2 linked regions of the Cryptosporangium aurantiacum genome follow. The protein of the gene in region 1 interacts with the protein of each later gene in a pairwise test. Links are inferred from orthologs where the notes say so. Each region holds a gene or a part of one and is shown on either strand. Other genes may lie near its edges.

Evidence for each region.
Region 2: the proteins of aceE (region 1) and nth interact in binary tests that used the Escherichia coli proteins (3 or more experiments, as listed by UniProt). The link is inferred for Cryptosporangium aurantiacum from one-to-one orthologs.

Annotation. Positions count from the first base shown.
Region 1 is NZ_FRCS01000008.1:255,461-270,846, reverse strand. Bases 6,471-9,790 are described here. They hold aceE (pyruvate dehydrogenase (acetyl-transferring), homodimeric type), read right to left. Parts: upstream 9,413-9,790; coding sequence 6,671-9,412; downstream 6,471-6,670. Other genes in these bases: BUB75_RS26225 (YjbQ family protein), read left to right, coding at 9,615-9,790; BUB75_RS26235 (glycosyltransferase 87 family protein), read left to right, coding at 6,471-6,674. Also shown: BUB75_RS26260 (ATP-binding protein), read right to left, coding at 1-2,378; BUB75_RS26255 (hemerythrin domain-containing protein), read left to right, coding at 2,519-3,178; BUB75_RS46470 (hypothetical protein), read right to left, coding at 3,175-3,348; BUB75_RS26245 (sensor histidine kinase), read left to right, coding at 3,712-4,836; BUB75_RS26240 (response regulator), read left to right, coding at 4,833-5,486; more of BUB75_RS26235, read left to right, coding at 5,559-6,470; more of BUB75_RS26225, read left to right, coding at 9,791-10,019; BUB75_RS26220 (DUF3052 domain-containing protein), read left to right, coding at 10,195-10,632; BUB75_RS26215 (peroxiredoxin), read left to right, coding at 10,711-11,175; BUB75_RS26205 (hypothetical protein), read right to left, coding at 11,393-11,800; BUB75_RS26200 (Fur family transcriptional regulator), read left to right, coding at 11,889-12,359; BUB75_RS26195 (NAD-dependent epimerase/dehydratase family protein), read right to left, coding at 12,312-13,256; BUB75_RS26190 (carboxylate--amine ligase/circularly permuted type 2 ATP-grasp protein), read left to right, coding at 13,566-15,386. UniProt on the Escherichia coli protein: Component of the pyruvate dehydrogenase (PDH) complex, that catalyzes the overall conversion of pyruvate to acetyl-CoA and CO(2).
Region 2 is NZ_FRCS01000002.1:710,726-725,780, forward strand. What follows is about bases 2,558-5,546. They hold nth (endonuclease III), read right to left. Parts: upstream 4,440-5,546; coding sequence 3,675-4,439; downstream 2,558-3,674. Other genes in these bases: BUB75_RS10050 (NUDIX hydrolase), read right to left, coding at 2,558-2,914; BUB75_RS10055 (TlpA family protein disulfide reductase), read right to left, coding at 3,079-3,678; BUB75_RS10065 (serine/threonine-protein kinase), read right to left, coding at 4,420-5,316. In the rest of the region: BUB75_RS10035 (SseB family protein), read right to left, coding at 1-558; BUB75_RS10040 (MarP family serine protease), read right to left, coding at 559-1,740; BUB75_RS10045 (cupredoxin domain-containing protein), read right to left, coding at 1,780-2,160; more of BUB75_RS10050, read right to left, coding at 2,237-2,557; BUB75_RS10070 (Crp/Fnr family transcriptional regulator), read left to right, coding at 5,632-6,306; BUB75_RS47005 (serine/threonine-protein kinase), read right to left, coding at 6,522-8,480; BUB75_RS10080 (adenylate/guanylate cyclase domain-containing protein), read right to left, coding at 8,569-12,075; BUB75_RS10085 (MBL fold metallo-hydrolase), read right to left, coding at 12,233-12,997; BUB75_RS10090 (NUDIX hydrolase), read right to left, coding at 12,994-13,911; BUB75_RS10095 (MerR family transcriptional regulator), read left to right, coding at 14,079-14,867; BUB75_RS10100 (RidA family protein), read right to left, coding at 14,908-15,055. UniProt on the Escherichia coli protein: DNA repair enzyme that has both DNA N-glycosylase activity and AP-lyase activity. The DNA N-glycosylase activity releases various damaged pyrimidines from DNA by cleaving the N-glycosidic bond, leaving an AP (apurinic/apyrimidinic) site.

The sequences.
Region 1 (15,386 bases):
TCCTCGGACTCGTTGACCAGCGCGCACAGCAGCCGGCAGCGGTCGTCGTCGTCCGCGCTGCTCGCCAGCAGCGCGGAGACCTCCGCGACCAGCGCCGGATCGTGGTGCCGGAACCGGCCCTGCAGCCAGAGCGTGGGGACGGCCCACGCGGTCATCGCGGTGCCGAGCAGCGCCGGATTGGCCGCCGCCCTGGCCAGCGCGATCGCCTCACCTCGCGCGACGACCGCCTCCGCGCGGGCGCCCTGGGTGGTCAGCGCGCGGCAGAGCGAGAGCAGGAGCGCGACCCGGTCGCGGGCGGGGGAGCCTGCGGTCGCGGCGGCGTCCGCGGCCTGCCGCCAGAGCCGCGCGGCCTCGGTGTACGCGCTCCGGCTCTCGGCTTGGGACGCCGCGCGCCCCGCCGCCGACGCCGCGGCGGCGCTGTGGCCAGGGCCGGCCAGGGCGTAGTGGCGGGCCAGGGCCGCGACGTCGTCGGGACGGACCCGGCTGACGGCCTCGGCGACCAGCCCGTGCCAGCGCGAGCGGCGGGGTGGCGAGATCTGGTGGTACAGCGCGTCGCGGGTGAGCAGGTGGCTGAACCGCAGCCGGTCGCCGTCGGCCTCCAGGAGCCCGGCGACCAGAGCGGCGTCCACCGCGTCGAGCACGTCGTCCTCGTCGACGCCGGTGTCCTGGAGCAGCTCCAGCAGGACGTCGAGGTCGACCTCGCGGCCCACGACGGCGGCGAGTTTGAGGACGGTTGGTCCGGGGGCGGGCAGCAGCGAAACCCGGTGCCGGACGACGTCCAGAACACCGGCCGGGACCGCGGGCGCCTCGGTGGTGCCCAGCAGCAGTCCCAGCTCACGGGCGTAGAACGGGTTGCCGTCGCTGCGCCGGACCGCGTTCGCGACCGCGAGGTCGTCCAGCGGGCGGGCCGCGGCGGCCCGGACCAGTGCCTCCACCGCCTCGGCGGGCAGCGCGCCGAGCGGCACCCGCGCCGGGTGATGGCGCGCCACCTTCGCCAGCGCCGACTCCAGCGGCCCGGCGACCTCGCCGTCCCGGTACGCGACGACGGTCGTGACCGCGGCCCCGTGCAGGTTCCCCAGCAGGTGGCACAGCAGGTCGAGCGTCGCCTGGTCGGCGCGGTGGGCGTCGTCGAGGATCAGCAGCAGCGGACACTCGGCGGCGAGCGTCCGGAGGAACGTGGTGGCCGCGTGCCGCAGCCGGAACCGGAGCGTCGCCGGGTCGACGTCGGCGGGCGCGCTGTCGTCGACCAGCAGCGGTCGCAGCTCCGGGACGTCGTCCGCGCCGGGCAGTGCCCGCAGCAGTTCCACCCAGGGCCAGAGCGCGGGGGCGCCGTCCACTTCGGGGCAGTGTCCCCAGGCGACGCGCCAGCCCTGCGAGCGGCGGTGCCGATCGAGTGCGGTGAGCACCGCGCTCTTTCCGCTGCCCGCGTCGCCGGTGACCAGCGTGAGCGGCGCTGAGGCGTCGCGCAGCCGGGCGAGAACGTCGGCCCGCCCGAACAGCGCGGGCGGCGGTACCAGCGCCACGCCCTCGGTCAGGGCCGAGACCCCGGCTCCGGCGCCGGCCCAGGCCTCGGCCCCGGCCGCCGGCCCAGCCGACGCCGAGGTGGCCGACGCCGCCGTGGCGGGCGCTGCGAGGGACTGTGCTGTCAGCGACGGGGCCTGGGCGAGGATGTCGGCTTCCAGCGCGCGTAGCGCCGGCCCCGGATCCACGCCCAGCTCGTCCCGCAGCGACTCCCGCGCCCGTCGCAGGGCCCGGAGCGCGTCGGCCTGCCGGTGCGCGCGGTAGAGCGCCAGCGCCAGCAGCTGCCACCGCTGCTCCCGCAGCGGTTCATCGTCGACCATCGCTTCGAGCTCGGCGATCAGCGGGCCGGTGTCACCCCGTTCCAGGCGGACGCCTGCCAGCGTCTCCCGTGCCGCCGACCGCAGTTCGCCGAGTCGCGTCCGCTCGGCGACGGCCCAGGGCGCCTCCGGGTAGTCGGCGTACGGATCGCCGCGCCAGAGGTGCAGGGCGGACTCCAGCCCGTCCGGGTCACCGCGTTTCACCGCCTGCTCGAACCGCCAGGCGTCCACCGCGTCGACATCCACCCGCAGCGCGTAGCCGGCGGGCAGGCTGACGATCAGGCCGGTCCTGGCCCGCGCCGGACGGTCGGGTTCCAGCGCCCGGCGGAGGTGCGAGACGTAGGCCTGCAGCGCGCTCTGCGGCTTCGGTGGCGGTTCGTCCGGCCACAGCGCCCCGATCAGCCGCTCGGCGGGCACCACCGCACCCCGGGCGACGACGAGCAGGGCCAGCACGGCTCGCTGACGTCGGCCACCGAGGTCGATCGGTTCACCGTCGCGAGACGCGCTGACCCCGCCCAGCACGGCGAACTCCAGCCCCACGGCGGGTCACGCTAGCCGTCGTCACCGCACCGGACCGCGTAACGGTCAGCCACCCGACTGGGCGGATCAAGCGCTCCGCAAGAGCGACTCAAGAGCGCGGGGTGACGCTGCCGGCGACAACCGACCGACCGGAGGATCCGATGACCACCGCCACCGCTCACCCCGCCGTGCCCGACCTGTCCGCGTTCCTGCTCGCCCACGCGGGCTTCCGGGTGGAGTTCGGCCGCCTCGCCGAAGCGCTCCCGCACCCGCGGGACGCCGCCCACGCGGCGCTGCTGGAGGACCAGGCCGACTTCCTGCTGTCCTACCTGCACCACCACCACAGCGACGAGGACACCGTGATCTGGCCGTGGCTGCGGGAGCGAGCCCCGCGCTCGGCGCCGCTGCTGGACGAACTGGAGGAGCAGCACGAGCAGATCGACCCGGACGTCGCCCTCGCGGGCGATCGGTCCCGCCCGGTCGCCGAACGCGCCGCGGCGTTCGCCCGGCTCCACGTGGCGCTGAACCGCCATCTGGACGACGAGGAGCGCACCGCGGTCCCGCTGATCCACCAGCACGTCAGCCACGCGGAGTGGCTGGCGCACGGGCAGGAAGTGGTCAAGAGCTACGACAAGAAGCGACTGCCGCTGCTGTTCGGCTGGGCGTGCGGCGCGGGTGCTCCGGCGTTGGTCGCCCAAGCGCTGGCCGAGTTCCCGGTGCCGATCCGGGTGCTGTTCCGGCTGGTCTGGTGGCCGGCCTACCGTCGTCGGCACCAGGCGCTGTACGGGACGCCGCTGCGCCGCCGCGCCGACCGTCCTTAGAGCGGGCTGGTGGGCGGACCGGCGCCGGGGCGCTGGCTCGGGAAGACCACGCCGGGGGGCGGACCGGGCGGAGCGTCCGACGGCGACGGCGGCCGCTCCGGCGCGACGTTCCACGTCAGGGTCACCGAAACCGGGGCACGGGCGCCGGGCGTGGGGGACTCGTAGGTCACGTCGACTCGATCCGGTCGTCCCGGTGCACCGTTGCAGACGCACTGCGCGAGCCACGTCCCGGAGGGCGTCCGGTCGGGACCGTCCGGCGCGGAGCTAATGACGACAGCTGTTCCGTCGGAGAGTCGGACCTGGTCGGGCACGAGGGATCGCCTCCTTAGCGGGAGCCCGGCCGGTTCGGGGCATGGGGCATCGCAGGCGTCGTTGATCTGAGATGACCGGTGTTGCGCGGACGGCCGGGGTGACCACGCGCTAGCTGGGGGTTACCCGCTCATCCGGGGGGCAATCGGATCGAACCAGGGTGGCCTCGGGGCGTACGCCCGCAGGCCACTGTGTGGACGGCGTCGCGTCGTTACGGTGGCCGGATGGATGGTGCCCTGCCGCAACGTCGAGTCTTGGCGCTGGTGTCGGTGGTGGTCGTGGTGGTGCTGAGCCTCCTGTACGTGCTGCCGTACGGAACGGCGGGGGCGGCCGGTCCCTGGCTCGTGCCCCCGCTGATCGTGGTACTGGGCTGGCCGCTCGTGGCGCTGCGGCGCCACCCAGTATCCGCGCTGTCGGTGGTGCTGCTGTCCACCGTGGCCCTGACCCCGCTGCTGGACGTCGAGGTCGTCGGGCCCGTGGGGGTGCTGGCGATGGACGCGGCCGTCGGACGGCTCGCGGCCACCCGGTCCTGGCGGGTCTCGCTTCCGGGCGCGGTGGTGGCGCTGCTGGTCCAGGCCGCGCTCGCCGCGACGTTCTACATGACGGCGGCCGACGACGCTCAACGCTCGATCGCGCTCCTGACGCTGATCATGGTCTGCGTGTGGACGATCGGGAACTCGGTGCGGCAGCGCAGCGAGTTCGTCCGGGCGCGGCGGGTCGAGGAGACCGAGCGTGCGGTCACCGCCGAGCGCCTCCGCATCGCCCGCGACCTGCACGACCTGATCGCCCACAGCATGGGCGTGATCGCGATCCAGGCCGGCGTCGGCCGCCGCGTCATCGACAACCGCCCCGACGAGGCCCGGAACGCGCTCGACGCGATCGAGACCACCAGCCGGGAGACGCTCGCCGAGCTGCGCCGGACGCTCACCGCGCTCCGCCGCACCGAGCCCGAGGGCCTGCCGACCGCGCCGTCACCCGGTCTCGCCGACCTCGACCGGCTGATCACCACGGCCGCGGACGCCGGGGTCCGGGTGGAGGTCGAGCGCACCGGCGCGATCCGGGACCTGCCGGGAGATCTCGACCTGTCCGCGTACCGGATCGTCCAGGAGGCGGTGACGAACGTCGTGCGCCACGCGAGCACCGACCGATGCCGGGTCCTGCTGGACTACCGCGACGACGCGCTCTCGATCGAAGTGCTCGACGACGGGCCCGGCACCGGCGCGCCCGGCACCGGATACGGCCTGGTGGGAATGCGCGAGCGGGTGACGCTGCTCAACGGACGATTCACCGCCGGGCCGCGTCCCGAAGGCGGGTTCTGCGTGGCGGCGTCCATTCCGGTGCCCTCATGATCCGGATCGTGCTCGCCGACGACCAGCCGCTGATCCGCACCGGCCTGCGCGTGCTGCTCTCCGAGACGCCGGACCTGAAACTGGTCGGCGAGGCGGCAACCGGCACCGAGGCGGTGGCGCTGGCCGAGCGGCTGCTGCCGGACGTCGTCGTGATGGACCTGCGGATGCCGGAGATGGACGGCATCGAAGCGACCCGCGCGATCAGCGCGGCCACCCCGGACGTCCGTGTGCTGGTGCTGACGACGTTCGACGACGACGAGTACGTCTACGGGGCGCTGCGGGCCGGAGCCAGCGGCTTCCTGGTCAAGGACATGGGGCTGGACGAGATCCTGGCGGCGATCCGCGTGGTGGCCGGCGGCGACGCGCTGATCGCACCGAGCGTCACCCGGCGCCTGGTCGACATGCTGGCCGGCCGCACGGCAGCCCCACCCGAGCGTCCGTCGGCCAACGGGATCACCGACCGGGAACGCGAAGTGCTGACGCTGGTCGGACGCGGACTGTCGAACGCCGAGATCGCGTCCGAGTTGTTCATCAGCGTCGCCACCGCCAAGGCGCACGTGGCGCGGCTACTGACGAAGCTGGACGCCCGCGACCGGGTGCAACTGGTGATCCTGGCCTACCAGTTCGGCCTCGTCAGCCCACGGGATTAAGCCTGCTGACCAGGGGCGATATCGCCCGCGGAGCGATGTGGACGGACGGTGCCCGGCGGCAGCGTCTAGCGCATGTCGAAACTGCGCGTCGCGTTCGGGGTCCAGCTGCTGGTCGTGGTGGTGTTCACCCTGCTCTGGAACCCGCTGGACTTCTCCATCTACCGGCTCGGCGGGCAGGTCGTCGGCGACGGCACCCGGCTCTACCTCGAACAGCAGGCCGCGCACTGGTTCACGTACACCCCGTTCGCGGCGGTCACGTTCGTACCGCTCTCGGCGGTGCCGCTCGTGCTCGCGCGGACGCTCTGGGCACTGGCGTCGGTTGCCGCGTTCGTGGTCGCCTGCCGCGGAGTGCTCGCGCTGGCGGGCTATCGGCGCGTGCTCGCCGTGGTGGTCGTCGGCGGGCTGCTGCTCGAGCCGGTCTGGCACTCGCTGTTCCTGGGGCAGATCAACCTGATGCTTTGTGCGCTGGTGGTGACCGACCTGCGGCGGGGCGCGTCCGGGAGGTGGGCGGGCATCGGCATCGGGATCGCGGCGGCGATCAAGCTGACCCCCGGGATCTTCATCGTGCTGCTGCTGGCCGCGGGACGGGTCCGGGCCGCGATGATCGCCGGGGCGACGTTCGCCGGCGGGACGCTGCTCGGGTTCCTGGTGGCCCCGGATGCCTCGCTCGTGTACTGGCGGGACATCTTCTACGACACGACGCGGGTCGGCGTGCCGTACGTCAGCAACCAGTCGCCCTATGGGGCGCTGGTGCGGCTGCCGGGTGAGGTCGGCGGGTGGTACGTCCTCGTGCCGCTGGTCCTCGGAGCCGTCGGGATCGGAGTGGCCGCCGTGTACGCCCGGCGCGGGGACTGGCTCGCCGCGCTGGCCACCACCGGGCTGACCGGTCTGCTGGTGTCGCCGATCTCGTGGAGCCATCACTGGGTGTGGGCGCTACCGGCGCTGGTGGTGCTGGTGCGGGACGGTTACCGCCGAGCCGCTCTGGCCGCCGTCGTGGTGTTCGCGACGTCGCCGATGTGGGCCACCCGCCTCGTCGACCGCCCGGGCGAGCCCTGGCTCGCCGTGCCGTTCACGGTCGTCCAGAACGCGTACCTGCTCCTCGGGCTCGCACTCCTCGCGCACCTCACGCTGTGCCTACAGAAACGCTCCGGCACCGTCGAAACGGCACCGGAGCGTGTTCTGGCTTAGGACGCGCCGCCGGTCTCGCCCGGAGGGGCCGCGGTCACGTCGTCGATGCGGTACTTCGCGACCGCGTCCGCCGCCACCGAGGCCTCGATCTCGCCCCGGCGGGCCAGCGCCCGCAGCGTCGCCACCGCGATCGACTCGGCGTCCACCTTGAAGTGCCGCCGCAGCGCGTGCCGGGTGTCGGACGCGCCGAACCCGTCGGTGCCGAGCGAGGTGTAGTCGCTCGGAACCCAGCGCGAGATCTGGTCCGGCACCGCCCGCATCCAGTCGCTGGACGCGATGACCGGCCCCTCGGAGTCGGCCAGCTGGGCAGTGACCCACGGCGTCCGCGGCTCGGCGTCCGGATGCAGGAGCGCGTCACCGTCCGCGGCGACCGCGTCCCGCCGGAGCTCGGTCCAGGACGTCACCGACCACACGTCGGCCGAGACGTTCCAGTCCTCGGCCAGCAGCTGCTGGGCCCGCAGGGCCCAGGGCAGTGCGACGCCGGACGCGAGCAGCTGCGCCCGCGGCGCGCCGTCCACGGTCCGCCGCGACGGCGCGAACTTGTACAGACCCCGGAGGATGCCCTCCTCGGTCACGTGGTCCGGCATCGCGGGCTGGACCATCGGCTCGTTGTAGACGGTCAGGTAGTAGTAGATGTTCTCCGGGTCGTCCCCGTACATCCGGCGGAGAGCGTCCTCGGTGATCACCGCCACCTCGTACGACCAGGCCGGGTCGTACGAGACGACCGCCGGGTTCGTCGAGGCCAGCAGCAGCGAGTGGCCGTCCTCGTGCTGGAGCCCCTCGCCGTTCAGCGTCGTGCGGCCCGCGGTGGCGCCGAGCACGAACCCGCGGGCCAGCTGGTCGGCGGCCGCCCAGAACGCGTCGCCGGTCCGCTGGAAGCCGAACATCGAGTAGAAGATGTAAACCGGGATCATCGGTTCGCCCTGGGTGGCGTACGACGTCCCGACCGCGGTGAACGACGCGACCGAACCGGCCTCGTTGATGCCCTCGTGCAGGATCTGGCCCTGCTGCGACTCCTTGTACGCCAGCATCAGCTCGCGGTCGACCGAGGTGTAACCCTGGCCGTGCGGCGAGTAGATCTTGGCGGTCGGGAACAGCGAGTCCATGCCGAACGTCCGTGCCTCGTCCGGGATGATCGGTACGAAGCGGGCCCCGATGTTCTTGTCCTTCATCAGGTCCTTGAGCTGCCGGACGAAGGCCATCGTGGTGGCGATCTTCTGCTTGCCGGAGCCCTTCTTCAGCTGCGCGTAGGCGTCCTTGCCGGGCAGCTGGAGCGGCGTGGCCTTCACGACCCGCTTGGGAACCGAGCCGCCGAGCTGGCGACGACGCTCCATCAGGTACTGGTACTCGTCCGAGTCCTTGCCGGGGTGGTAGTACGGCGGCAGGTACTTGTCGAGCTTCTCGTCCGGAATGTCGATGTAGAGCCGGTCGCGGAAGGCCTTCAGGTCCTCCACCGTCAGCTTCTTCATCTGGTGGGTGGCGTTGCGGGCCTCGAAGTGGCTGCCCAGCGTCCAGCCCTTGATCGTCTTCGCGAGGATCACGGTCGGCTGGCCGGAGTGCTCGGTCGCGGCCTTGTAGGCGGCGTAGAGCTTCCGGTAGTCGTGGCCACCACGCTTGAGGTTCCAGATCTCGTCGTCCGAGAGGTGCTCGACCATCTTGCGGGTGCGCGGGTCGCGCCCGAAGAAGTGCTCGCGGACGAACGAGCCGGACTCGGCCTTGTAGGTCTGGAAGTCACCGTCCGGCGTGGTGTTCATGAGGTTCACCAGCGCGCCGTCGGTGTCGGCGGCCAGCAGCGGGTCCCACTCGCGGCCCCAGACGACCTTGATGACGTTCCAGCCGGCGCCGCGGAAGAACGCCTCCAGCTCCTGCATCACCTTGCCGTTGCCGCGCACCGGGCCGTCGAGCCGCTGCAGGTTGCAGTTGATGACGAACGTGAGGTTGTCGAGCTCCTCGCGGGCGGCCAGGCCGATCGCGCCGAGCGACTCGGGCTCGTCCATCTCACCGTCGCCGAGGAACGCCCAGACGTGCTGCTTGCTCGTGTCGCGGATGCCGCGCGACTGCAGGTACCGGTTGAACCGGGCCTGGTAGATCGCGTTGATCGGGCCGAGACCCATCGAGACGGTGGGGAACTCCCAGAAGTCCGGCATCAACCGCGGGTGCGGGTAGCTGGACAGGCCGCCGCCGGGGTGCGAGAACTCCTGCCGGAACCCGTCGAGCTGGTGCTCGGTCAGCCGGCCCTCGAGGTACGCCCGCGCGTACATGCCCGGGGACGCGTGCCCCTGGAAGAAGATCTGGTCACCGCCGCCCGGGTCGTCGTGACCGCGGAAGAAGTGGTTGAAGCCCACTTCGTACAGGCTCGCGCTGGACGCGTACGTCGAGATGTGACCGCCGACCTCGACGCCGGGACGCTGCGCCCGGTGCACGAGGATCGCGGCGTTCCACCGCATGTACGCGCGGAGCCTGCGCTCGATGTGCTCGTCGCCGGGGAACCACGGCTCCCGCTCCGGCGGGATGGAGTTGATGTAGTCGGTGCTGCGCAGCGCAGGTACGCCGACCTGCTTCTCGCGGGCACGCTCCAGCAGGCGCAGCATGATGTACCTGGCCCGCTGACGGCCGGCGTTGTCGATCACTGCATCCAGCGACTCGAGCCACTCGGACGTCTCCGTGGGGTCGATGTCCGGGAGCTGACTGGGCAGCCCGTCGCTGATCACCGGGAGCCGTTCGCGTGAGTTCGCCACGTCGATCCTCGTCACACTCGTCGGTGGGTAGGTCCGGTCGATCACGGTCGGCGACCGGCCGAGGCCACTTTTCGCTTTACCGATCCATCCTGCCCCCTGGTGGCCTGGATGGTTAGCGCCGGGGGACCGTTACTGGTGGGTAGTGTGTTCGCCCGCACCACCCGTCGCAGCGGACACGGAGGCGACGGGCAGGATAGGGGATGTGGACAGCGAGATCATCACCGTCCGTACCGGATCCAAGCCGGTCGTGCTCGACCTGACGGACAAGGCGTCGGCGTTCGTCCGAGGTCGGGGCGACGGCCTCCTGCACGTCTTCGTCCCGCACGCGACCGCAGGCCTGGCCGTCCTGGAGACCGGTGCGGGTAGCGACGACGACCTACTGGCAGCGCTGGAGGACCTGCTGCCGGCCGACGACCGGTGGAAGCATCGGCACGGCAGCCGCGGGCACGGGCGCAGCCACGTGATGCCCGGGCTGATTCCGCCCTATGCGTCGCTGCCGGTGCTCGGCGGCGCGCTCGCGCTGGGAACCTGGCAGAGCCTGTGCCTGGTTGACCTGAACGTCGACAACCACGATCGCCAGGTCCGCTTCTCGTTCCTCGCCGGGTGAGTGTGAGGGGGCCTGACCTGCGGGTACAAACCTGGCGCAGGTGGTCCGTCAATACCCGGTGGGCGCGACGCGTCGCGTCCATCTGAGGCCAACACTTGCGTTGCGCTGGATGAATGTGTGGACTACCGGACTAGGCGGCGACGCGCCGCCATCAGTAGGAGGAGGGAACCGAAGAGTGAGCGCGACCGCGGGTCACGCCGACGGCGTCAAGAGCCCGGCCGACCGGCTCGGCATCCAGCCGGGCATGGTGGTCATGGAGATCGGCTTCGAGGAGGACTGCGCCGAGGAGCTGCGTGACGCCGTTGCCGACCGGGTGGGTGACGACCTGGTCGACGAGGACTCCGACGAGGTCGTCGACGTCGTCATGCTCTGGTGGCGGGAGGACGACGGTGACCTGTTCGATGCACTGGTCAACGCGCTGAGCCCGCTCGCCGACAACGGCGTCGTCTGGCTTCTGACGCCGAAGGCCGGCCGGCCGGGGCACGTCGAGCCGAGCGACATCAGCGAGGTCGCTCCGACCGCTGGCCTTCAGCAGACGTCGAGCATCAGCGCCGCGCAGGACTGGTCCGGTGCGCGACTCGTCGCACCGAAGGCGGCGCGCTCCAAGCGCTGACCTGGGCCGCCCGCCGGCACCGGCAGCGTTCGCTCCGGTGCGTCTTTGGCGTGCGTTCACTCGAGGAGGGACAAACTCATGCCCGTCGAGGTCGGTGACCTGGCCCCGGACTTCACGCTCGCGGACCAGAACAACCAGCCGGTGTCGCTGTCGTCGTTCAAGGGCGACAAGAACGTGCTCGTGGTGTTCTATCCGCTCGCGTTCTCCGGGGTGTGCTCCGGCGAGCTGTGCGCGCTGCGTGACGACCTGCCGCGGTTCCAGAACGACCGCGTGCAGATCCTGACGATCAGCGTCGACTCGTTCTTCGTGCACCGGGTGTGGGCGGACCAGGAAGGTTTCGACTTCCCGCTGCTGTCGGACTTCTGGCCGCACGGGGCGGTGGCGCAGAGTTACGGCGTGTTCGACGAGCAGAAGGGCTCCGCGCGGCGCGGGACGTTCCTCGTCGACACCGAGGGCGTCGTGCGGTGGAAGGTCGTCACCGAGCTCGGCGTCGCCCGCTCGGCCACCGACTACGCGAGCGCGCTCGCGGCCTTGGAGTCGTGACGGGGGTTCGCGTTACGGGTGGCGGGCTGCGGCCCGCTACCCTCAGAGGAGTCCCATCCGGGCGCATAGCTCAGCGGAAGAGCACTCGCCTTACAAGCGAGGGGTCGTAGGTTCGAACCCTACTGCGCCCACCTGCACGGCCCGCCCAGAACGACGCTGGACGGGCTCCACCGCCGTTTTCTTAAGGGAGGGCCGTCCCGCCGTTATTGGGCGTTCGCTACTGCGGCGGGCACTCGGCGGGGAGGTCTCGTTCCAGGATGTTCGTGGCTCTGGCGTAGTCGGCGCCGCGGATGGCGGTCGCCATGTTGTCGCCGATCAGGGCCAACTCCTGATCGGCGGCTTTCCGGGCCTCGCCCGCGAACCGCTCCCACTGCACCGGGTCCGGGTTGCCGCCGAACAGCGCGGCCATGTCCATTGCCCAGTCGCAGAGCTCCGCGTGCGTCAGCGGCACCAGCGGTCTCGTCTGCAGCGGCGACGGCGACGGCGACGGCGAGGGCGCCGGTAACGCGCTGGAGGTGACCGGGGCCGGGCTCGGCGGCGTCGGCGTGGGAGCCGGATCGTCGTCGCGCAACAGCGAGCAGCCGGCCACGGTGGCGAGCAGAAGCAGAGCAGCGAGGGCGCGCACGGCGCCGAGAGTAAGGGCAGCCGCCCCGTGCGGGAAGATTCTTTCGGGTCCGAGGATTGGATCTGTTCCAGCTTGGTAACCCGGGTCCGTGGTTACCACGACCGACGAGAACCGGGAGCGGCTGCGTTCGGCCGGCCTCCGGATCACCACGCCGCGCCTCGCCGTGCTCACGCTGCTCGCTCAGGGCGGCCATCACACGGTCGACGAACTGACCGACGCCGTCCGCGCGCGCATCGGCGCGGTGTCGACCCAGGCGATCTACGACGTGCTGGCCGCGCTCGTGGACAGCGGCCTGGCCCGGCTGATCGAGCCGGCCGGGAGCGCACGGCGCTACGAGGCGCGGGTGGCCGACAACCACCATCACCTGGTGTGCCGGGATTGCGGCCGGATCGAGGACGTCGACTGCGCGATCGGCTCCGCGCCCTGTCTCGTCCCCTCCGACCACCGCGGCTTCCAGCTGGACGAGGCCGAAGTCACCTGGTGGGGCCGGTGTCCTTCGTGCGTGGCCAGGTCAGCAAACGGCCAGCGCGTCGCTGGACTCCCAGAGGTCGCGGAGTGACGTTTCCAGGGAGCGTGTCGGGGCCCAGCCCAGGGCGCTCCGGGCGGCGCTCACGTCGCACTGCTGCCACGGCACCGCGGTGTCCCGGTGGATTCCGCCACCGTCGGTCCGCAGCCCGCCGGTGTAACCGGCCAGCGTCAGCAGCGTGTTCACCATCTCGCGCACCGGTGTCGCCACCCCGCTGCCGACGTTGAGCACCGAGGGCAACGCGCCGTGGCCGCGCGGCCGGAGCGCGGCCATCGCGACCGCGTCCGCCACGTCCCGGACGTCGACGTAGTCGCGGACGTCGTCCAGCGGGCCGGTGGCGATCACGCCTGCGCCCTCCGCCTCGACCTGGCGCAGCTGCGCGACCACCCGCCCGGGGATCGTGGTCGTCGGCGCCTCCGGGCCGATCGGCGTGGTCACGCGCAGCGCGACCGCGTCCAGACCGGCCGCGGCCGCGGTCCGCACCAGCCAGGTGGCGGCCAGCTTCGAGAGGCCGTACGTGGAGACCGGCCGCTCCGGCGTGTCCTCGCTGGCCGCGATGCCCGCGGGCACGCGTCCGTACTCGGCGGCCGAGCCGACGTGCACGAGCCGCATCGGCTGCCCGGATGTGAGCAGCGCGTCGACCAGGTTGCCGACCGCAACCAGGTTGTTCGCGGCCATCGCCGCCGGGTCCGTGTTCGGTGCGGAGGCGGCGCCCGCGCAGTTCACCACGGTGTCGGGGCTGACCTCCCGGACCGCGTGGGCGACCCCGACGACACCGTCGGTCAGGTCGAGCTGCACGTCAGCGTGGACGTCGCCGCGCCGCGCGACCGTGATGACCGTGACGCCGGGCTCGGATGCGAGCCGGGCCCGGACGTGGTGCCCGACGAACCCGTCCGCTCCGAGCAACAGGAGTCGCGTCTGCGTCGTCATGGCACCGTAATGCCCTAATTGTGAGCAAATCACGCCTGTGAATTCCGGCGGCGCCGAGCGTTCCGATCGAGCGAGGTTCGCTCTGGTCCGGGTAGGGCACCATGAGTTCGGCGCCCGAACAGCAGGATGAACCGGACGATGGGGAGGTCTCGATGTGTTGCCGGGAATTTACCGGCTCCTCACGGCTTGGGTACGCAAGCCGGAAACCATCGGGGCTCGCTAGTCCAGCCGCCAGTGGGCGGCACACGCAAAGGCGGTGGATAGGTGGGCGGAGAGCGTGAGGCTGTGGTGACGCCGACGGTTCGACAGGTGGCGGACGCCGCCACGGTCCGGGCATCGGAGCCGTTGACGCTCGGCGTCGAAGAGGAGTTCCACGTCGTCGACCTGGACAGCCGCGAGCTGGTCCCGCGTGCGCCGGAGCTGCTCGCGCACCTGCCCGCCGCGTCGTACTCGCCCGAGCTGCACCGCTCGGTGGTCGAGACGAACACCCAGGTGCACACCAGCCTGGAGCGGCTCCGCGACGAACTCGTCGCGCTCCGCCGCCAGGCCTGCGAGGTCGCGGACGCCGTCGGACTGGGCATCGTCGCCGCGGGCACGGTCCCGCTGGTGGACGTCGAGGAGCTGTCGGTCACTCCGAACGCCCGCTTCGAGCGGATGCTCGACGACTACCAGCTGCTCGCCCGTGAGCAGCTGATCTGCGGCGCGCAGGTCCACGTCGGCCTGCCCGACCGGGACGTCGCGGTCGCGGTCGCCCAGCGGGTCTCCCAGTACCTGCCGGTGCTGCTGGCGATCTCGGCCAGCTCTCCGTTCTGGATGGGGGAGGACACCGGTTACGCGAGCATCCGGTCGTTGCTCTGGCAGCGCTGGCCCACCGCGGGTGCCAGCGGGCTGGTCGAGTCGGCCGAGGACCACGACGCGCTGGTGGCCGAGCTGATCGCGTCCGGGACGATCACCGACCCCGCGATGATCTACTTCGACGTACGGCCGTCGGCTCACGTCCCCACGCTCGAACTACGGGTCACCGACGCCTGTCCCGCAGTCGACGACGTCGTCCTGCTGGCCGGTCTGTTCCGGGCCCTGGTCCGGCGTGAGCGCGACGCGGTGGCCAACCACTACCCCCTGCCGCGCATTCGGGGACCGCTGCAGCGGGCCGCGATGTGGCGGGCCGCGCGTTCCGGGCTCGAAGGTGACCTCGTCGACCTGTCCGGGTTCGCACGTCCGGTACCGGCCGCCGAGGCCGTCCGTGGGCTGGTCGACTCGCTCCGGCCGCAGCTGGAGGCCGCGGGCGACTGGGAGTACGTGTCGGCGCTGGCCGGTCAGGCGCTGGCCCGCGGCAGCGCGGCCGACCGCGCGCGGCGTGCGTTCGCCCGCCGCGGCCGGCTCGCCGACGTCGTCGACATGCTGCTGGCCGAGACGCGCGCCGGTGGCGCGGTCACGGTCGGCGGCTTCGGTGGCCAGGAGGCGCTGCTCGCCGGCTACCTCACCGGCGACGCGCTGGTGCGCCCCGACGGCGACGAGGTGATCGCCGAGGACGGCAGCGTCGTCCCCGCGTACGAGCCGATGCTGCAGGTGCTGGAGCGGCTCGGGGCGGGCGGGATCCGCGACCGGGAGAAGGAGCGGGACGCCGAGCAGCGGTCCCACCGGATGACGTTCCGGGTGGCCGGCGAGACCACCGCCCGGCTGTTCCCGTTCGACGTGATCCCGCGGATCGTCCAGGGCGACGACTGGGAGGCGCTCGGCCGCGGCCTGGTCCAGCGAGCCCGCGCGCTGGACGCGTTCCTGCGGGACGTCTACGCGGACCGCGAGGTCGTCAACGACGGCGTCGTCCCGGCCTGGGTGGTCGACGGCGCACCCGGCCTGCTGCCGCTGGCCGCGCTGATCCGCCAGCCGGTCCGGGCGCACATCGCCGGGATGGATCTGGTCCACGACGCGTCCGGCCACTGGAGCGTCCTCGAGGACAACCTGCGCGTGCCCTCCGGCCTCGGCTACGCGGTGCAGAACCGCCGGCTGACCGAACACATCTGGCCCGACCTGCCCCGGCCTGCCGGGTTGCTGTCGGTGGAGACGCTGCCCGCCTTACTGCGGACGACGCTGGAAGCCGCGGCGCCGCCTCGCATGTCCGGCCGGGGC
Region 2 (15,055 bases), on another replicon or contig:
CGGATCGTCGGGCAGCACGGCGTCGGCTAGCCGGTGCGCGAACCCGCTGATTCCGAGGCGCTCACCGCCGAGGTACGCGGTCACCTGGTCGAACGTGAGCACCTTCTGCAGCACCGGTTGCTCCACGCCGACGTCCGGCTCGTCGCGTGCCAGCCGGGCGACGGTTCCGGCTTCCAGCAGCAGCCGGGACGGCAAGCCGGGGTTCACCGCCAGGTGCCAGCGCGGATCCGGCCAGAACGCGGCGAGATGCAGGAACGCGATGGTCCGGGTCTGCTCCCCCGCGCCTGACCGCGCGAACGCGTCCTCCGACGTGAAGGCCGGAAGCCACGTGCGGCCGTCGACGGTCACCGTGGCCCAGGACAGCGGCGCTCGGCCGGCCGCGGCGGGCGGCGGCACCGGAACGACCAGGTCGGCGTCCCGCAGTGCAGCCAAGGCGGCCCCCAACGCCTCCGCGCCAGCCCTCGAAGCGCCCAACGCCGGAGCGCCGGCCGCCGAGGCACCGGCTGCTGAAGCGTCCGACGCCGCCTCCAGCAGACCTTCCAGGTCGCGACCATCCACTCAGTCGCACTCCTGGGTGCTGACCTCCTCGGTGGCCCGCTGACCGCCCACTGCCGCTTCCGTCACCTGATCGACGGTCAGCGCGAACCCGGTCTCGGGCTTGTCGACCGCAGCCGCGAAGACGACGCCGTAGACCGTGCCGTCGGTGGCGAGCAGCGGACCGCCCGAGTTGCCGCTCCGCACCTCCGCGCGCAGCATGAGCACCTCACGCCGGACCTCACGGGACTTGTAGATGTTGTCGCCCTTGATCACTTGCTCGTCGCGGACCCGGGCCGGGGTCGCGGTGTACGGACCGTCCTCCGGGTAACCGACGACGATCGCGTCCGCGTTGCTGGCCACCCGCTGGTTGAACTTCAGCACCGGCGCCTTGAGGTTCTTGACCTCCAGCACGGCGACGTCGACGTCCGGGTCGTACCAGACCACCTTCGCCTCGTACTCCTGCCCGAGTGCCTCGATCTCCACCTCGTCGGTGCCGGCGACCACGTGGGCGTTGGTCATCACGCGATTCTCGGCGTAGACGAAGCCGGTTCCTTCCAGGCGCCGGTCACACGACGGCGCCTGGCCGATCACCTTGACGACCGATGCCTGCGCGTTGGTGACCACCGGGGACGACGCCAGCTCGCCGTCCGGAGGAGCGACCTCGCGCACTTCGGTCGGCGTCAGCGGGCCCAGCACCTGCGGGAAATCGCCCTGCTCTACGACCTCCCCGAAGCGCTCGTACAGCTGGCGCACGGCGTCCGGAACCGCGTTGTTGACCGCGTGGATCACCACTGAACGCCGGACCTGTCCGGCCAGCCAGGGGGACGAGGACGACGCCAGGGGCGTCGCGACCATCCAGGAGACCAGCAGCAGCGCGATGACCGAGACGACTGACCCACCGAAGCCGTCCACGACCCGCAGGCCGGACGACCGCATGCTGGCCCGCACCCGGCTCCCGATCGCGACCGCGAGCACCTGTCCGATCAGCGCACAGCCGAACGCGATCACGAGGGCGGTCGCCACTCGGCTGGTCTGGCTCTCGAACTGGAACGCGATGACCGGAGCTAACTGGACGCCGAACAGCGCGCCTCCGAAGAAACCGACGAACGACAGCGCCCCGACGACGAAACCCTGGCGGTATCCGCTCACTGCGAACCCGATGATTCCGACGACAAGAGCGAGGTCGAGGAGGCTTCCGTCCACTCGGGGTCCTTCCGGTCAGGCGCATCGCGGTGTGCTATCTCAACTGACGTCGATCACACCGACCATGTTCGACGTGAGGTGGAACGTACAGACGAAGTCATAGCGTCCGCGACTGAGCGTGACCTCGATCGACCGTTCCTGATCCTTGGAGACCAGGCCGGTATTGATCTTGACCGGGCGGACCTCCAGATCATGAGGTGTTCCGCCAAGTGTTCGCAGTGTGATGCGCAACTTGCCGGGCTTCGCCTTGATAACTGACGGTTCGTAACGGAGCTGGTCGTCGCCGGTGACGGTGACCGTCTGCATGCCGTCGGAGCCGACCGTCGCGCTCGCCATCGTCGTCGGTGATTCGCTCGCGTCACCAGCCGGTCCGCCGCCGGAGCACGCCCCGACGAGCAGCACGGGGACGACGACGGCCACGAGGGGGCCAGCCGCCCCGCGGCGTCGCGACGAGAACACAGGGCCACCGTAGCTGGCCGGTCCCAACCGCAGACGCTCAGCGCACCGCGTCGGGTGGCCGCGTCCGCATCGCCAGCGCCAGATCCTCGGCGGGCAGATCGCGCATGTTCCTGCGGTTCCACGGCCGGGACCAGCCCCCGAGGTCGAGGACGAACGAGATGAGGCCCGCGGTGAAGCCCCAGACGAACATGTCGCTGACGCCGAATCCCGGGCCGAGCACACCGCTGGGGTGACGAACCCGGAAGCGATTGTCCGGGTCGACGAGCTCGGCGATCGGTACCCGGGCCACGGTCGCGACCTCCGCCGGGTCGGCGGGTCCGACCGGATGCGGGTTCTCCCACCATCCGAGCACTCCGGTGACGACAAACCCCGAGACCGGGATGAGCACCGGGGGAAGCTCGCCGATCACGCGCACGGAGTCCGGGTCGAGCCCGACCTCCTCGTTCGCCTCCCGCAGCGCGGTGCCGATCGGTCCGTCGTCCTCCGGATCGGTCGCGCCGCCGGGAAAGGCCGGCTGGCCGGCGTGCTTGCGCAGGGTGGCGGCCCGCTGCAGGAGCAGGACGTCCGGGCCGTTCTCGCCCTCGCCGAACAGGATCAGGACCGCGGACGGACGTCCGCTGCCGTCCGGCGCCGGGACGAAACGGGAGATCTGCTCGCTACGGACGCGCGGCAGCGCTTCGACCAATCGGTGCAGGAACGTAGGCAGCGCGTCCACGCCGGGTTCGGGGTGGCCGGGCGTGTCAGGTCCGACGTCCGGGAAGGCCCCGCTCACGCCGTCCTCGTTTCTCGCTTCGTCACCAGACCAGCGTGCACTCCGCGCTCACGATCGCACAGTCGCCCACGTGTCACCACGAACGAGAAACCCCGCGGCGGGTGGCGTCATTCCACCTGGACGCCGAGATGTTGCCTGACGAGCGCCCTGAGAGTGGTGTCGGTGAGCGGTGTACCGCGGTATACGTGGACGACTCGACCGTCCGCGGCGACGAACGCGGTCGCCGGCAACGCGTTGACGCTGAGCGCCTTCCGTACCCGTTCGCCCCGGTCGAAGACGTTGGCGAACGTGACGTCGAGATCGCCTGCCGCCGCGACCGCGCGCTTCGCGTCGTCGGACGTGTTGACGCCGACCACCGTCAGCCGGTCACCAGCGGTGCGCGACAGCCGGACGAAGGCGGGCAGTTCCTCGCCGCACGGCGGGCACCAGGAGCCCCACAGGTTGAGTACCAGCGGTCGGCCGGTCGGGGCGCCGACCGTCACCGTCGAGCCGCTTCCGTCCATGCAGGGCAGCGCGGGGACGTCGGCGAGCGGGCTGTCGGCGCGCGGCGAGCCGGTCGGCGCGGGACAGGCCGCGAACCCGCTACCGCGGAACGAGGCGGCACCGGTCGACGCGGCGGTGGCGGGCTCCTCGGCGTCCCCGCCGTTGCACCCGGCGACCAGCGCCAGCGAGACGGCGACGGCGGCCAGTCGAAACCGCGTGCTCATGCCCCGACGAGCGACGCGAGTTCGTCGACCCTGGGCCCCTTGAGCAGCTTCACCGCGGTCGGCAGGTCGGTCGGGCCGGCGCCGTACGACGGGCACAGCGGCGCCAGCGTGCAGGCACCGCAGGCGGGCTTGCGGGCATGGCAGACCCGTCGGCCGTGGAAGATCAGCCGGTGGGAGAGCATCGTCCAGTCCTTGCGGGGGAACAGGTCGCCGACGATGTGCTCGACCTTGACCGGGTCTTCCTCCGCGGTCCAGTGGAACCGCCGCACCAGCCGCCCGAAGTGGGTGTCGACGGTGATGCCCGGTACGCCGAACGCGTTCCCCAGGACGACGTTCGCGGTCTTGCGCCCGATGCCCGGCAGCGTGACGAGCTCGTCCAGCGTCCGGGGTAGTTCGCCGTCGAATCGTTCGACCAGCGCCTGACCCAGCCCGATCAGCGAGTTGGTCTTCGCTCGGAAGAACCCGGTCGGCTTGAGGATCGTCTCCATCTCGGTCCGGTCGGCACCGGCGTAGTCCTCGGCCGTGCGGTACTTCGCGAACAGCGTCGGAGTCGTGAGGTTGACCCGCACGTCGGTCGTCTGCGCGGAGAGGATCGTCGCGACCGCGAGCTCCAGCGGCGTCGTGAAGTCGAGTTCACAATGCGCGTCGGGGTGGGTCTCGGTGAGGATCCGGTGCATCCGGCGAGCCCGGCGCTTCAGCGCGAGCGGACTCTCCACGGCAGCAGCATTCACGCGGAGAAGACTACGTGTCCCCTCCGACACTCGGGCGGAGCCGTGGGAGGCGAGCGGTGGGCTGATCGGCGACGTCGTGGTCGGCGCCGGGAGCCCCCGGGTCCGCGAGTCGCTCCGGGGCGGTGCCGAGAGCCGCCCGCTGTGCCCGCAGCGCGTCCCGCAGCGCACCAGCGGTGGGCAGCCGGTTCTCCGGCTCCCGCGCCATGCCGGCTCGCAGCACCGCGACGACCGAGTCCGGAACGCCGGCGATTCCGGGAACCGGCGCCGAGTGCAGCCCTGCGATCTCAGCGTCGGTGAGGTTGCCCCCGCCCCTGGGCCACCGCGGCGGACGGCCGGTGAGGAGCGCGTAGAGCGTCGCGGACAGGCCGTAGACGTCGACCGCGGGCGTCGGACGGCGCGACCAGAACATCTCCGGCGCCGCGTACGCCGGGGTGAGTAGTTCCAGCGTCGACGTGGACTCGGTGGTGGGGTCGTACCGCGCGGCGAGGCCGAAATCCGCCAGCTCGGGGTGCCCGTACCGGTCGTACAGCACGTTGGCGGGCTTCACGTCCCGGTGAACGACCCCGACCCGGTGCGCGGCCGCGAGCGCGTCCGCGATCGCCACCCCGACGTCGAGCACCTGGGTCAGCGGCATCGAGCCGTGCTGACGGAGATAGTCGGCGAGCGAGCCGGCCGGACACAGCTCCATGACGAGGTAGGCGCGACCGTCGGCGGTGATCCCGGCGTCGTGGATGTCGATCACGTTCGGATGTCCGGAGACCTGCCCCGCGGCCCGCACCTCGGCGCGGAACCGGGATCGGTCGGCCTCGTCGAGCAGCACACGATGGTCGATCTTCACAGCGACCTCGCGGCCGATCGACTCCTGGAGCGCCCGGTACACCGTGGAGAAACCACCGCTGCCCAGCACAGACAGGATGGTGAATCCTGGGACCGAGGCAGCACCCTCCACCCGGCCTCCCGTCGTTGCTGTGACGGCGCGACTGCCGTTCCGCCACCCTACGATGTGCGCCTCCACGCCCGAGTCGGACACCGGACACCCTCGGTATTTGTGCATTCAGCCGCGTTTTTCCAGGTAGCCTCTCGCGCGAGAACCGAAACGATCAAGGCCGTCGCGTTCGGAACGCGAAATGACGACTCGGGGCGTCGGGAGCGGGTCATTGCCCGCCCCGTCCCACGCGCCCCATAGACTCACCGACAGTCGGCCGCTGCTGGAGGTGGGGTCATGGACGAGGTACTTGCCCGCTCAGGGCTGTTTCAGGGGGTCGAGCCGGAGTCAGCTGAGGCTCTCGCGGCCCACCTGGAGTACCTCGACATCCCGAAGGGTCACACGATTTTCTCCGAAGGAGAACTCGGTGACTCGCTTTATATCGTGATGTCCGGGAAAGTTAAGGTGGGCCGCCGCGCTGCGGATGGTCGAGAAAACATGATCGCGGTGATGGGGCCGTCCGATCTGTTCGGCGAGCTGTCCCTGTTCGACCCCGGTCCGCGAACCGCGAGCGCGGTCGCGGTGACCGACGCCAAGGTCGCCCGGATGCGGCAGCAGTCGCTCCGGCCGTGGATCACCAACCGGCCCGAGATCGCCGAGCAGCTGCTGCGGGTGCTGGCCCGTCGGCTCCGTCGCACCAACGACGCGCTCGCCGACCTGATCTTCACCGACGTGCCCGGCCGCGTCGCGAAAAACCTGCTGCAGCTCGCAAAGCGGTTCGGGACGCGGGAAGGCACTGCGCTGCGCCTCACCCACGATCTGACGCAGGAGGAGATCGCGCAGCTCGTCGGCGCGTCCCGGGAGACCGTGAACAAGGCGCTGGCCGACTTCACGTCCCGCGGTTGGCTCCGCCTGGAGGGCAAGAGCGTCGTGCTCCTCGACCCCGAGCGCCTATCCCGCCGCGCTCGTTAGTTCTGCACGGCCTGGTCAGGGCGACGCTGGCAGGCGAGCGCGAGGCCTTGAGTATGACCTATACGAGGCGGCCTCGCGCTCGACTGCCAGCCCCGCCCTGACCAGGCTCCAGGTTCAAACAGAACAGAAGCACGCGCCTGGCGGCGCTTTTCAAACAAACTGCGCGCTGTGGACGCCGTCCGCAGCGCGCAGTTTGTTTGAACGTGGCAGGCCGGTCACCTCACGAAGTAGGCCCGGCGTAGTTCGTCGGTGCCCTTGCCGGCCAGGCAGCGGAACTTTGTGGCCCCGAACGCGGACGCGGTCGTCCGCCACCCACCGGCGTCCTGGCCGGTTGCGGTCAACACCGCGGTGAGCACCGTCGACGAGCACAGGAACTGCACGTGCGGGTCCGCCTGCAGTGCCTTCGGGTCGGTGCCGCCCGTGCTCGAGGACAGCGTCCCGATCACGTACGTCTCCCAGGTGTGGTTGTTCGTGCACCCACGAGCCCGCACCGAGCCATTGGACTGGTCGCGCCAGCACTCCGGTTTCGCCGGGCACTGAGCCTGCATGCCGGACCCGGTCGCCGCCAGCACCGCCACCTCGCACGCGCTGTCGAACGCGTTCGCACCGGCGGTGGACGTCGGCATCTGGTCAAGCGGGAAGCCGGGCAGCTCGCCGCTGCGCGTGGGGGACGGTTGCGGCGGCCCGGTCGTCCGCGGACCCTCGACCGGCTCCGTGGTCGCCGGCGGCCGCGGCGGATCGTCGGAGCCTCCCAGGAGGCCCGTCACGGCGAGCCCGATCCCGCTGGCGACGATCAGCGCGGCCACCACGATGCCGACGATCACCAGCACGCGCTTCGTCCCGCGTGAGCTCGGCGGCCCACCCGGCGGCGGAGCGTTGAAGCCGCCCGGCGGCGGACCGTACGGCGGCTGGTACCCGCCGGCCTCCGGCTTGCCCGGCGCGTACGTGCTACTCGGGAACACCGAGGTCGGGTTGGCCCCGCCCCGCGGCTGGTTGTACGGCGCGGACGGGGCGGGCGGACCGCTGTGCGGCGCGGGCGGTAGACCGCCCTGCTGCCACCCGCCGGTCACCGGACCGCTGGACGCGGCACCGTACCCGCCGCCCGAGGAGGGCGGCCCTGACGAGGGCCCGGACGGCGGTCCCGACGGCGAACCGGTCCGGCCGCCGTACACCGAACCGGCGGCGGCCGCGCCCGACGCGGGCGGACCGGACGACGGCGCTCCGAACGACGGCGCCCCCGAGGACGGTGCTCCGGAGGACGGCGCGCCCGACGACGGCGGACCGGACGACGGCACCGGCGGCACCGCGCCGAACGCGTGGCGCGACCCGGTATCGGCGTCGAGGTCCATCGAGGCCAACGCGTCCCGCAGCTCCGCGGCCGACGGGTACCGGTCCTCGGCGTACGGCGCCATCGCCTGCCGCAACACGTTCGAGAACGACGCCGGGACGCCCGGGATGTCCGGAACCGGCTCGTCCAGCATCATGACCATCGTGGCGAGGCTCGGCGTCCCGGTCTCCGGCCACCGCGGCGGACGCCCGGACAGCAGCGCGTACAGCGACGCCCCGAGCGCGTACTGGTCACCCAGCGGCGTCGGCGGCTCCATCCGGAACACCTCGGGCGGCGCGTACGCGGGCGTCAACGCTTCGATCGTCACCGAGAGTTCCCGGCTCGGGTCGGGCAACGCCGCCAGACCGAAGTCGGCCAGGCCCGGCACCCCGTACCGGTTGATGAGGATGTTCCCGGGCTTCACGTCCCGGTGCAGGATGCCGTTGTCGTGCGCGGCCTGCAGGGCGTCCGCGATCTTGACCCCGACGTCGCGGACCTCCACCGGCGACAGCGGGCCGTGCTGCCGCAGCCGCGACGCGTACGAACCGCCGGTGCAGAGCTCCATGACCAGGTACGGGTGGTTGTCCTCGGTCACCCCGGCGTCGTACACGTTGACGACGTTCGGGTGGCCGGACATCCGACCGGCGGCCTCCGCCTCACGCAGGAAGCGACGCCGGTCACGCTCCGACTCCAACGAGCGAGTGTCGATCTTGAGCGCGACCTCACGTCCGATCGAGTCCTGCCTGGCCCGGTACACGGTGGAATACCCACCACGGGCAAGAACGGTCAGATCGGACAGACCGGCCACCGGTGATGCCGGCTGGGTCCCGGACGCCTCACTTCGCACTGGACGACCGTACCGACTTCCCGCGAGTCGTGGGCCGTGAGCTGTCTCGCGGCAGACAATCTTTCCGACCGCTCGGCTGACCCTCTGACTACTCAGGGCGAGCAAGCGCGTGCGCCAGAGCGACACGGTCACGCACCGTATCGCTGGCTGCCCGCTCCGAGGCCTGCTCCGTCCCGTAGGCGAGCGCCACCGCCTCGTCCGCCGCGACGAGGGCCTCCGGCAGCGCCCCGGAGGCCGCCAGCGAGACCGCCAGCGCCCGCCGGGAAACGATCCGGCTGCGGATGTCCTCGGCGGGCACCCGGGACGCCCGGCGCGCCCACTCCAGCGATTCCTGCGCCCGGCCCGCCTCCAGCAGGACACCGGCGTAGTGCGCGAGCGCCTGACGCCGAGGGAACAGCAGCGACGGGCCGCTGGCGTCGTTCACCACCTCGCCGAACAGCTTGATCGCGCCGTCCCGGTCACCGCTCAGGCGGCGGGCCTGCGCTTGCAGCACAAGCGGGCCGACCCGGGTGGACGGGTCGACCTCCAGCGGCGCGATGAGCTCCAGCGTCCGGACGGCGTCCGCTTCGGCCGCCGCCACCTCGCCCGAGCCGAGATGGCAGTAGCCGCGCACGGTCAGCGCGATACCCGCGGTGAGCGGGTGACTGATCTGCGCGCCGACCTCCAGTGCCTCGGTCAGCAGCTCGACGGCCTCGTCCAGGCGGTCGAGCCCGCGGGCGATCACCCCGCGGACGGTGAGCGCCAGACTCGCGCCCCACGGGTCGTGCCCGGCGACGAACGCGGCGTGCGCCAGGTCGGCCTGGTCCGTGGCGTGAGTGAGGTCACCCAGCTCGGCGGCGGCGAACGCGTCCACGATCCGGAGCGCGGCCACCGCCCACCCGTCGGCGACCCGCTCGGCGTACGGCACGAACTTCTCCGCGAGGCGGCGCGCCTCGTGCAGGCGTCCCTCCAGCAGTCGGACGAAAGCCGTCGTGCCACGTACCCAGGACCGGCCGGCCGGGTCGTCGAGCCGGGCGAACACCGCCCGCGCCTCCTCCAGCACCCGGTCGGCGCGGTCGAAGTCACCCCGGGTGGTCGCCGACCACGCCAGATGCTGCAGGGCCCAGGCGGTACCCGGCCCGTCGTCGGACGCCGACGCGACCCGGTACGCGGCGGTGAAGCGACGCTCGGCCAGCGGCAACCGGCCGCTGAGGTAATCGAGCATGCCGAGCCGCCGGAGCGCCTCGCTCTCGCAGTGCGGCAGGCCGGCTGCCCGGGAACGGCGCAGCGCCGAACTCCACGCCGCGACCGCCGCCCTGGTCTCGCCGACCGCCCGCAGCGCCTCGCCCTTGACCAGCAGCGCGGCGACGGCCACCGGACCGTCCCCCACCGCGACCGCGGACGCGATCTCGCGCGCCTCGTCGGCCCGACCGCTGGCCAGCAGCGCCCGCGCTCGGAGCAGCCGGAGGTCGTCGACACCAACCGTGCCCTGGGCCCGTTCCGGCAGCAGCGCGATCGCCCGGTCGAGCAGGCCGAGTGCGCGGGCCGGCTCACCGAGCGCGATCGTCCGCTCGGACAGCCGGTGCAGCGCGGCGACCCCGATTCCGGCGACCTGCCGGGCCTGGTGCTGGGGCGGCAGCGACATCTGGTCGGCTAGCCGCAGTGCCCGCTCGGCGTGGCGCGCGATGAATTCGTCGCGTTCCACGTCGGACAGGCCGCGCACCGGCTCGCCGTCGGCCCAGCGGGCGATCCGGGCGTGCCGCGCGGCCAGGTCGGCGTGCCCGATGCCGCTGTAGGCCGCCTCCCGCATCAGCGCGGTGACGAAGCCGTATCCGCCGCTGGCGGTGCGGCGGAGCATGCGTCTGCTGATCAGGTCCGCCAGCGCCCGGTCGAGGTCGGACGCCGCGGTGGCCAGCGAGCGGCGGCTACCCCGCAGCTCCTCCAGCGCACCGGCCGGAACCCGGTCACCGACGACGGCCGCGTCCCGCAGGACCGTGCGTGGGTACGGCGGCAACGCGTCGATACGGGCGGTCAGCACCGCGGCCAGGTCCGAGGAGAGCAGCCGCCCGGCGAAACCACCCGGCGCGAGCCGCCAGCCGCCGGCTCCCCCGGTCAGCCGTCCCTGCTCGACCAGCAGCGAGACCAGCTCGGCCAGGTAGAACGGGTTGCCCTGGGCGGTGGCGAGCAGCCGGGTCTCGTCCGCGCGGTCGAGCGGGCCACCGAGGTACGAACGCAGCAGCCGGGAGACCGCGGCACCGGTCAGCGGCGGCAGCGGCAGCGGCTCGGCGGCGGCCAGCCGGGTCAGCAGCCCGTGCGTCCGGACGAGCTCAGGACGACCGAGCAACAGCAGGAGAACCGCACCGTCCAGCCGGTCGACGAGCCCTCCGATTGCGTCCAGCGTGTCCGGCGAGGCGTTGTGGACGTCGTCGAGCTCGACCAGCACGGGGTCGGTCGCGGCCAGCCCGGTGAGCAGCGCTGCCAGCACGGCGGGCGTCCGCTCCCGGCGTCCGGCCGCGGTCGAGATGCCCGGGACGCCGCTCAGCGCGTCCACGTCGGATTCCACCCCGACCAGGTCGAACAGCACCTCGACGCCACCCGGCCCCAGCCCGGGATCCGGCAGGTCGGTGGCGACCCGGCGGATGCGCTCGGCGATCCGGTCGCCCCGCTCGTCCGGCTCGACACCGCACGCCTGCCGGACCAGGTCGGCCAGCGGCGCCAGCCGCCCGGTCTCGCCGAACGCCGGGCAGCGGGTGGACAGCGTGCGGGCGCCGTACGAGTCACCCACCATCCGGGCGACCTCGGCACCGAGCCGGGTCTTGCCCGCCCCGGCCTCCGCTGTGACGACGACGACGCGCGGCTCGCCCTCGTCGACGACCTCCGCGAACCGTCCGAGCAGGCGTCCGGTCTCGACCTCGCGTCCGACGAACGGCGCCTCGTCACCGAGTCCCGGCCGGATGCCGGGGGCGTCGCGCAGGCCGAGGAGCTCGTAGGCCTCGACCGGCTGACGCTTGCCCTTGAGCCGCAGCGGTGGCAGGCGACGCCAGGCCGCCCGGTCGCGTGTGGCGCGCTGGGTACGGGCGCCCGCATAGACCGCGCCCATGCCGGCGGCGTCCGACAGCCGGGCAGCGGTGTTCACGGTGTCGCCGATGACCGTGTAAGAGAGGGCAGCTTGCACACCGGCGACCACTTCGCCGGTGTTCACCCCGACGCGCAGCCCGAGGCGGCGTCCACCACCCAGCTCGTCCTCGATCACGCGTTTGACCGCGCGCTGCATGGCCAGCGCCGAGCGGACCGCGCGCTCCGGATCGTCCTCATGGGCGACCGGAGCGCCGAAGACGGCCATGATGCCGTCGCCGGTCAGTTTGTCGACGTGACCGCCGAAGGCGGTGACGGCCTGCGCGCAGGCCGCAAGCACCCGGTCGGTCAACCTGCCGACCCGCTCCGGGTCGAGGTCCTCCGACCAGGCGGTGAAGTCGGTGAGGTCACCGAACAGGACCGTCACGACCCGGCGTTCGGTCGCGAACGCGGCAGGCTCGACGTCCGGCAGGCGGGTACCGCAGTGATGGCAGTACCGCGCGCCAGGCACCGCGACCGTGCCGCACACCGGACACGTCATCGTCGGTACCCGGTCAAAGGCGGCGGTGCCATCGGTAGGGCCGGGCACGTCAATCGTCGGTACCCGGTCAAAGGCGGCGGTGCCATCGGTAGGGCCGGGCACGTCAATCGTCGGCCCCCGGTCAAAGGCGGCGGTGCCATCGGGAGGGCCGGACAGGTCATGGTCGGTCGGCCACCCGGAGGTAATCGAGCTGGGCACGCACCGAGAGCTCGGCGGCCGGCCAGACCGACCGGTCGACGTCGGCGTATACGGTCGCGACCACCTCGGCGGGTGAGGTGGCTCCGGCGGCCACCGCCGCCTGGACCTGCGCGAGCCGCTCGGCCCGGTGGCGGAGGTAGTACCCGGCCACCGCCTCCGCGTCGGGTAGCACCGGGCCGTGCCCCGGCAGCACCGGGATCGAGCCCAGCCCGCGGAGCCGCTCCAGGCTGGTGAGGTAGTCGCCGAGCTGGCCGTCCGGCCAGGCGACGACCGTGGTGCCCCGGCCGAGGATCGTGTCGCCGGTGAGCACGGCTTCCTCCCCGACGACGAACGAGACGGAGTCCGCCGTGTGACCGGGCGTTCCGAACGCCCGGATCCTCAAGCCCGCGACGTCCAGCGGCTCACCGTCCGCGATCAGCGCCTGGCCGCCGACCGCGTGTTTTGGGTCCAGCGCGAGCACGTCCGAACCGGTCATCTCGGCGAACCGACGGGCGCCCTCGGCGTGGTCCGGGTGGCCGTGGGTGAGCAGCGTCGCGACGACCGGGCCGTGGGCGGCCACCTGCTCCAGGTGCGACGGCAGCAGCGGACCGGGGTCGACGACCACGCAGCCGCTCGCACCCGGCGCACGCAGCACCCAGGTGTTGGTGCCGTCCAGCGTCATCGGTCCGGGGTTGTCCGCGCGGACGAGCGTCGCCCAAGCCGGAACCCAGTCGGGCAGCGTCACGTCGTCGACCCCTTCTCGGGCTGCGTCGCCGGAAGCCGCCCGTGTCGCGCGATACCGGCCAGCAGGCCGGAAACGAACTCCGGCGTCACACCGGCGGGCAGCAGTTCGAGCGCGTCCGACGGCAGCGTGAGCTGCGGCCCGCCCTCACCCCGCTGATACACGGGCTGGATGGGGCGGATCGTCCGGGTCTCGGCCGCGGCGAACACGTCCGCGAGCGTTCCGAACTCGGTCAGGCTCAGCAGCGTGGACGCCGTCGGCGGCAGCATGCCCAGCTCGCCGCGCTCGACCGTGGCGAGCGCCTCGGCCGGACGGAGCCAGAGCCCGCGGGTCGCTTCGCCGGAGGGCTGCTGCACCTGCTGACCGGCAGGCAACCCGGCGACGAAGAACCGCGTGTCGAACCGGCGTTTCTCGGCCTCCGGGGTGATCCAGTGCGTCCACGGGCGGACCAGGTCGGTCCGGAGGACCAAACCTCGGGAGTCCAGCAACGCGGGCAGCGTGGCCTCGCCGGCCTCCAGCGCGGCCCGGTCGTGCGCGAGGTCGGCCGCGCCGGGGAACGATTGCCCGTCGGCCGGCTCCGCCAGCAGTACGCCGATCTCCTCGAACGTCTCGCGAACCGCCGCGGTGACCAGCGCCCTGGACAGGTCGGCTGCGGCCCCGAGCGGCCAGCCGGCCGGGTCAGGGCCGCGCCAGGACCCTTCGCGGACGTAGTCCCCCGCATCGACCGAGCCGCCGGGAAACACCGTGAGCCCGGCGAACGCGGCGAGGTGGGTCGACCTGACGAGGAGATATGCCTCGATGCCACCGGGCGCGTCGCGGAGCAGGATCGTCGTCGACGCGTCGCGGGGCGTGGGCGGTCGCGGGTGCTGCGCGGGCCGTCCTGCGTCTGCGGCCTCGGCCGGCACTCCGGGAACCATGAGGGCATCGTAGGTCGTGGAGGGCTGTCGTCGACCTGCTGTCGGCGATCTGGGCTCCGTCGTTCGCTTCGCAGCCCGGTACGCGGTCGCCGTCGTGGAGTACGGTGCCAGCTGTGACGGGGCGCGACCGCAGAGATCACGGAGAGTCTGCCACTATCCCCACCACCGTGCTGCCCTCCGCCGACACTCTCGCCCAGCGGCAGTTGCCGACCGATCTGAGCGTCGAGCAGTTGGCCGAACAGTGCCGGGTGAGCGTCCGGCTGGTCCGCGCGCACCAGTCCCGGCGGCTGCTGCACCCGCCCCGCCGGGTCGGCAGGCGGAGCGTGTACGACCACTCGCACATCGACCGGCTGGAACTGATCCAGCGGTTACAGCGGGCCGGGTTCTCGCTGGCCGCGATCCGGGCGCTGCTGCAGACCGGCCACAACGCGCCGGAACTCGCGCTGGCCTGGCACGCCGAGGGCCTGGCGATGCGGTTCCCGTCACCCACCGACACCTCGGACCCCGACCTGCAGGTCGAACCCGAAGGCGTGGCCGACCTGCACGCGCAGCCGGGCGCCTGGGAGGCGCTGGAGTCCTACGGGCTGGTCAGCCGCGCGCCGGACGGCAACTGGCACGGCACCCACCCGGTGCTGGTCGCGGTCGGCCGCCGGGCCAGGGAGATGGGTCTGCCCTCGACGGAGATCACCCGGCTGCAGCTGCGGGTCGCGGCCGCCGCGCTGGAACTCTCCCGGGAGATCCTGGAGGCGTTCACGCCGATCTTCGCGCTCCGGGCGCCGGCGCCGCGCCCCGGCGACGACGCGGCCGAGAACGGCCTGGTCAGCGACCGGACGCGTCTGATCGAGGACTACGCGGGTATGTCGTCGGTGGCGACCGCGCTGGTGAGCGCGACGTTCGAGGTCCAGCTCAGCCGAGTCGTGCGAGGCGTCGTCGGCATCCCGTCCGCCCCCGTGTGAAAGACCTACCGACGCCGGAGCGCCGGTAGGTCTACACAGCTCAGCGCACCTCGACGATCAGCTCGACCTCGACCGGGGCGTTCAGCGGCAGCACCGCGACACCGACCGCGCTCCGCGCGTGCTTGCCGGCGTCGCCGAACACGGCACCGAACAGCTCGCTGGCGCCGTTGACGACGCCCGGCTGGCCG